Regions from separate parts of the Tateyamaria sp. genome, predicted to be linked through region 2. Evidence: riboswitches for the same ligand, from Rfam matches in the RefSeq annotation. Region 2 holds a riboswitch; the other holds the start of a gene.

Region 1 (3,620 bases), on a different contig from region 2:
AACGCCTGATAGATGGCAAGCTCGATCGTCGTCGCCCGCGGCCCACCCCCAAGGGTCAGCGCCACCGCAAAACTGGTCAGACAAATGACAAAGATCAGGGCAAAAGCCCCCGGAACCACCTGCTGCAGGATTGGCCATTCGATGATGCGAAACACCATGCGTGGCGACAGGCCAAGCTGCCCCACCATGCGAAACTGCTCAGCCGGAACTGACTGCCAGCCCTGCAGGATCAGGCGCGTTGCCAGCGGCATGTTGAAGAACACATGGGCCAGAACAACACCATGCGCTCCATAGATCGACACGTCTGGCAATCCCAACAGGCCAAGCCCCGTGTTTAGCCAGCCATTGCGTCCAAAGATGGCAAGCAACCCCAGCACTGCGACAATCACCGGCAAGATGAACGGCGCGCCCAGCAAGGTCACCAACAGGGTATGGCCGGGCAACCGCCGCCGCGCCAACGCACGCGCCACCGGTACAGCCGACAACACGGAAATCAGCGCTGAGAGAAATGCCTGCCAAACGGTAAAACGGACCGCCTGCCATTCCGCAGCGCGCAGGCCAGTGGTGGCTTCAATCCGCTGGCTGATGCCGACAAAGGCGGCAATCACCACCGCGACGACAAAGGCCGCCGCGATGATGCCAACCCAAGGTCTTACTGGCTGAGCGCGGCGCGCCATGTCTCAATCGCGTCCGCTTGCAGGTCCGCCGCTTCGGTTTCCGAGTAGAACAAAACCTTCTCCGGCAGCGGCAGTTCCGACCAACCTTCGGGCCAATCCGCTTGCGGCAATGCCGATGGCAGCGACCAGTTGGCGGTTGGAATGATGGTCTGGAAGTCGCGCGACATCACAAAGGCCAGGAATTGATCCGCCAGTTCAGGCTGATCCGTTCCGGCAATCTTGCCCACGGTTTCGACCATAAAATAGTGACCTTCGGGGAAGATCGCCGCCTTCTTGGTGAAATCCTCTTCGGCAAACATGTGGTATGCGGGCGAGGTGGTGTAGCTCAGCACCATGTCCGCCTCGCCATCGGTGAAGAGGCCATAGGAGGCTGACCAGTCCTTGGTCACAGTCAGGATGTTGTCGGACAGCGATTCCCAAACCTCTGCCGAGCGGTCGCCATAGACCGACTGCACCCACAGCACGAGGGCCAAGCCGGAAATAGACGTGCGCGGGTCCTGAATGACGATCTTCACGTCATCGGGAAGCGCCAACAATTCCTCAAAGCTCGCAGGCGGCGCGTCCATGGTCGTTTCGTTGTAAATGAACGCCGTGTGGCCATAGTTGAACGGTAGGAATATATCATCGGTCCACTCAATGGGTAACGTCAGGGCAGAGTTATCCTGCCCATGCGGCGCAAACAGGCCGGTTGCGCGTGCCTTGGCCGTCACGTCCGACGTCAGGCCAATCACAACATCCGCCTTGGTCCGTTCGCCTTCCAGCAACAGCCGCGGGACCAGGTCACCCGTGGACCACTCCAGATCGCACGCGCAGATCTTTTCAAACTCCGTTTCGAGCGTTGGGCCGGGACCCCACTCGGACGTAAAATAGTCACCTGCATAAACAGTCAGAACAGGGGTGTCGGCCAGCGCCGTCGTAGCACCCAGCGCAGCGGCCAAGGTCAAAGCGTATTTCATCGCATCCTCCAATCAGAGAGGCGGCGGGATAAGGATCTTGGGATAAGCCAAACCTTCCCTCCGCCGGTGTTAACCGGTTCAGGTTCAACGGGTTCGCTTTATGCATCTCAGCCCTTACGGACACCCCGAGGTGAGCGCAGGTATAGGAGGGCACTCGCCAAGTGGCAAGCGCCCTCGCAATTCAGTCACGTTCTCTAAAAGTAGTGGTCCCGCCAACTGCCGTCATAGCGTCCACTGCGTAGGCAGCAGCGTTTGAACCGTTTGCCTGATCCGCACGGGCAAGGATCATTGCGACCAAAGCTTTTCGCGAAGTTCCACATCGCCCATGCACCATGCGATCACCGGTCTTGACCCGGGTCTCGGACGGGAACGAACGTCTGCGTTTAGAGATCACCTCGAAAGGAGGGGCGGTCCTGAGGATCAATGCGTTTTGCCATGTCAGCCTCCATCGGTTTTGCGTGGATCGCCCTGTTAGAATGTTGCAGCGTTCAAAACAACAGGTTTTCAACGGACTTGGCATCGCATCCTGCGCGGCGTATGTCCCCGTGAACCTTGTCGGAGCAGTCCCATGTCGATCAATAGTTTTGGCCATCTCTTCCGCGTGACCACGTGGGGCGAAAGCCACGGACCGGCGCTTGGCGCAACTGTTGACGGGTGCCCTCCGGGCATCGAGGTGGACGAGGCGATGCTTCAGCACTGGCTGGACAAGCGCAAGCCGGGCCAAAACAAGTACACGACCCAGCGGCGCGAACCCGATGCAGTGAAAATCCTGTCTGGTGTGTTCGAGGGCAAGACCACCGGCACGCCTGTCCAACTGATGATCGAGAACACGGATCAGCGCTCCAAAGATTACGGCGACATCGCGGAAAAGTTCCGCCCCGGCCACGCCGATATCACCTACTGGCAGAAATATGGCATCCGCGACTATCGCGGTGGTGGCCGTTCTTCAGCTCGCGAAACGGCAGCACGTGTGGCTGCTGGTGGCCTCGCGCGCGCGGCTCTCGACACTTTGGTGCCGGGGATCGAAATCAAGGGCTACATGACCCGTATGGGCGCCCATGAAATCGACCGCGCACAGTTCGATTGGGGCCAGATCGATCAGAACCCGTTCTGGGTGCCCGATGCGCAAGCGGCGGAGACTTGGGCCGACTACCTAGACGGTCTGCGCAAGTCCGGCTCATCCGTTGGTGCCGTGATCGAAGTCGTTGCGCGGGGCGTACCGGCAGGCCTCGGCGCGCCGGTTTATGGCAAGTTAGACACTGATCTGGCCGCCGGGATGATGAGCATCAACGCCGTCAAAGGGGTCGAGATCGGCGAAGGCATGTCCGCCGCCATGCTGACAGGCGAACTGAACGCAGACGAAATATCGATGGGACCTGATGGCCCCGAATATTCATCCAACCACGCAGGCGGCATCCTCGGCGGCATCTCGACCGGGCAAGACATCGTTGTACGCTTCGCCGTCAAACCAACCTCGTCCATCCTGCAAACCCGCAAGACGATCACCAAATCGGGTGAAGAGGCCGAAATCATCACCAAGGGCCGTCATGACCCATGTGTCGGCATCCGTGCCGTCCCTGTGGGCGAGGCGATGATGGCCTGCGTGATCCTCGATCACCTGCTGCTCGATCGCGGTCAGACGGGCGGCGTGCGCGGCCCCATCGGCTAGGCCAGCATCACACCAACTGAGCGGACGATATTATGCAGCGTGTCGTGATCAATCCGCGCGCGCGCCATGGTGCGCAGACCCACATATTGCGCAAGAACCATATCGGCCAAAGCACCGCGTTCGGCTTCGCTTAATGTCGCATGTCGGGGTGACGCGCCCAGCGCCACGTAAATACCATCGCGCAATGTGCCCAACCCGCGTGAGACAGATTTGGCAATTTCTTCATCATAGTTGCAGGGCCCGGCGGCAGCTGTGCACAACAGGCAACCCCGCGCGTCTCCCTCAACCACGTTTTGGTACGAACCCTTGAACATCGCC
Region 2 (3,620 bases):
TGCGCCGCCAGTGCGGAAGACAGGGTGCACCCTGTCCCGTGGGTGTTTGGGGTCTTCGTTCTGGGGCTTTCGAACCACATGACATCTTGGCCGGTAACGAGGCAATCGGGGCTCTCTGGGCCGTCAAGATGACCACCCTTCATCAAAACAGCACCAGCGCCGCATTGGATTAAGGCGTGGCCTTGCGCTTCCATCTCGGTGCGGGTGACCGCTGTCTTGGTTCGCAGTAAATGCGCCGCTTCTGGCAAGTTGGGCGTTAGCAATGCCGCCCGCGGCACGAGCCGAGTCCGGACCACGTCCACCGCGTCAGCCTGCAGAAGCTCGGCGCCGCCCTTGGCAATCATGACAGGGTCAACGACAATCGGAGCCTTACAGGCGTCAAGCGCGGTTACAACGGCTTGGGCGATCTCTGCATTTGCGATCATTCCAATTTTCACCGCGTCCACTCGAATGTCGGCAAAGACCGTGTTGATCTGGGCCAGAACGAAGTCTGGTGGCACAAGATGAATGCCGGCAACACCTTGCGTGTTTTGCGCCGTCAAAGCCGTCAGTACGGCCATTGCAAACGCACCGTTTGCGGATATGGCTTTGATATCCGATTGAATGCCTGCGCCACCGGATGGATCTGACCCCGCAATACTCAGGACATTGGGTATCATAATGTTGCCTCCGTTTCTGCAAAGGCGCGCGCAGCAACAGTCGCATCCGGTTGCCCACATATGGCAGAAACGACGGCCAACCCGTCGGCACCGCTTTCAAGAACTGCGCGCTGGTGTCTGGCCTTCAGCCCACCGATCGCGACATTGGGCAGGGGAGATAGTGCGACCAATCCCGCCAGCCCATCGAAGCCGATTGGTTGCTTGTGGTCAGCCTTGGTCGCTGTGCCAAAGACCGGTCCAAGCCCGAGATAGTCCACGACTGCGGGATTGATCGCATGCACGGCTTGTGCGCTCTCACAAGAAAGCCCAAGTATTTTGTCCGGCCCTAATTTTGCGCGTGCGTCAGCGGCTGGCATGTCACCCTGACCGATATGAGCCCCATCCGCTTCCGCGGCAACCGCAGCCTCGATATCGTCGTTGACGACCAGGGGAACGTTCGTGCCCGACAGCACATCCTTTAACGCGCGTGCCATGTCGATGCGGTCCGCGGTCGTTGCTTGTTTGTCACGCAGCTGGACCATTGTGACCCCGCCTGCAACTGCTTGTCGCACGGTGTTTTCTAAACCTGCAGTACGACACAGGCTCGGATCGGTCACGAGGTACAGGCGCAGGCTTGTGCGAAGATCCTGTATCATACGACAGCCCCCGCCAAGTCGGCAGGCTGAGTGGCTGCGAGAGCGTCGAGGAAATACACTTGAAAACTGCCGGGGCCTTGTGCCTTCGAAGCGGCCTGTGATCCGGCAACTTTGAAATGTGACAGGGCGCACACTGCCGCATCGTATGCTGGGCCTGTTGCAGCGTAAGCGCCCATCAGCGCCGTTTGAGCACATCCCAAAGCGGTGACTTTTGCCATAATCGATGCGCCGCCCTGCACGCGGGCGGACCGAGAGCCATCGGTTACGAAATCAATCGGACCAGTTACCGCGACAACTGCGCCATGCTTTTCTGCGAGGTTTTTCGCCGCGCCTTCTGCCGCTTCGACCGTATCCCCACTGTCCGCCCCTTTGCCGGCGCCACTCTCTCCGGCAAGTGCCAATATTTCGGAGGCATTTCCGCGAATGATGGTCGGACGCAACTCCAGCAAGCCTTGCGCGACTGATCTGCGGTATCCACTAACAAAGTGTGCAACAGGGTCGAACACCCATGGTATGCCGTTGTCATTGGCCGATTTTGCGGCCGCCATCATGCTTGCCACCCAAGACGTGGACAGCGTTCCGATGTTGATTGTCACGGCTCCGCATATTGGTGTGAAATCAGCAATCTCTTCCGGAGCGTGCACCATTGCGGGTGATCCGCCCGCAGCAAGAACAACGTTCGCAGCAACGTTCATCGCCACATAATTGGTGATGCAATGCACCAAAGGATTTTGATTGCGAAGGGGGGGCAATACGTCTTCGTAAGCCATAGTGTCTCCTTTTTCGCAGACGAAAATGGAGACGTATCACTCATGGTTTGGTGACTTGCGACCTCCCTCCGCCAGCATTATCTGGTTCAGGTTCAAAGGGTACGTCTCAGCTTTGCAGCGCCCCTGGCACCGTGAGGTGTAGAACGGTGAGACTGGGTAGTCAAACAGGATCGGGCGCAGTTGTTGAATGGGGCTTTCACGGGGCGTCGATTGATGCGAAGCCTCAGTTTTTACCAACCATGCATTCATATGGAGACCGTTGTGATCTGCCTTTGTGAAGCCGACTGAACGCAATTCTTAGTCGCGCATTAACGAGCCCGAGTTGTGAGGTCGTTGTCTTCGAGAAGCATGTCTCAGCGCTTGCTTGCGGTGGAGAGTTGGCGACTTGCTCGATAAAACCACAATTTTCCAGATGTTTACAGCGCGTCTTTCAAGCTTTGAGCAAGTTTCTCAATCAACTCGTCGATTTGCGCCTCGGTGCAAATGAAGGGTGGCGCGAGCAAGATGTGATCGCCATGTTTCCCATCGATTGTGCCGCTGTTAGGATAACAGATCAGCCCATTTTCCATCGCCTTCGCCTTTATAGATTTTGCCAGACCCTTTTCAGGATCGAACGGGGCTTTGGTGTCTTTGTCTTTGACAAGTTCCAGAGCGCGAAACATCCCTCGGCCTCGAATATCGCCGACGTGGCGATGTTGACCGAATTGCGCATCAAGTGCCTTGTTGAGGTAGCGACCCATCTCTGCAGAGCGTTGTGTCAGGCCTCCATCGGTCAGCTTGTAGACAACCGCATTTGCGGCAGCGCAGGCAATGGGATGACCTAGATAGGTGTGTCCATGCTGAAAAAAACCACTTCCTTGTTTGATGGTTTCGTGAATTTTGTCCGAGCAAAGCATTGCACCAATGGGCTGGTATCCGGCGCCCAGGCCTTTTGCGATTGTGATTATGTCGGGACGGACATTCTCTTGTTCGCAGGCAAAGAACGTGCCGGTTCTGCCCATGCCGCACATCACTTCATCGAGGATCAACAGCACACCGTACTTGTCGCAGATGTCGCGGACGCGTTTGAAATAGCCTGGGGCAGGGGGAACAGCACCCGCTGTTGCACCGACAACGGGTTCCGCGATGAAGGCAACGACGGTCTCAGGACCGAGGCGCAGGATTTCATCTTCTAATTCGTTTGCCACACGAAGTGCATAGTCGTTTCCTGACTCTCCATCGTCTTGGAAACGGTATGCGTAGCACGGTGCGATGTGAGATGCGGACACCATGACCGGGTCGAAGGGAGCGCGCCGCCACATATTACCTCCGGTTCCAAGTGCACCAAGGGTGTTCCCGTGATAGCTTTGACGGCGGGCAATGAAGCGGTGTCGTTCCGGTTGCCCAATTTCGAGCATGTATTGACGCGCAAGTTTGAGCGCCGCTTCAACAGCCTCCGAACCGCCTGACACGATGTATACTTTCTCAATACCTTCAGGGGCATGCGCTACGAGCCGCGCGGCAAGTGTTTCAGCCGGTTCCGATGTCAGGAAACCGGTGTGGGCGAACTCCAGCTT

What was found. A riboswitch is a leader RNA that binds a small molecule or an ion and turns the genes downstream of it on or off. The one in region 2 is predicted to bind thiamine pyrophosphate.
Region 1: linked by a shared signal. The riboswitch ahead of AC6RA8_RS18680 (thiamine ABC transporter substrate-binding protein) and the one ahead of thiM (hydroxyethylthiazole kinase) in region 2 are both predicted to bind thiamine pyrophosphate.

Annotation. Positions count from the first base shown of each region.
Region 1 covers NZ_JBYNDP010000135.1:2,654-6,273, reverse strand. The annotation lists gene AC6RA8_RS18685 (thiamine/thiamine pyrophosphate ABC transporter permease ThiP) at 1-677, opposite strand, end outside; gene AC6RA8_RS18680 (thiamine ABC transporter substrate-binding protein) at 653-1,633, opposite strand; TPP riboswitch at 1,672-1,771, opposite strand; gene AC6RA8_RS18675 (SEC-C metal-binding domain-containing protein) at 1,828-1,953, opposite strand; gene aroC (chorismate synthase) at 2,202-3,302, shown strand; gene AC6RA8_RS18665 (TetR/AcrR family transcriptional regulator) at 3,299-3,620, opposite strand, start outside.
Region 2 covers NZ_JBYNDP010000002.1:107,499-111,118, reverse strand. The annotation lists gene thiD (bifunctional hydroxymethylpyrimidine kinase/phosphomethylpyrimidine kinase) at 1-659, opposite strand, end outside; gene thiE (thiamine phosphate synthase) at 656-1,294, opposite strand; gene thiM (hydroxyethylthiazole kinase) at 1,291-2,064, opposite strand; TPP riboswitch at 2,110-2,199, opposite strand; gene AC6RA8_RS01025 (aspartate aminotransferase family protein) at 2,481-3,620, opposite strand, start outside.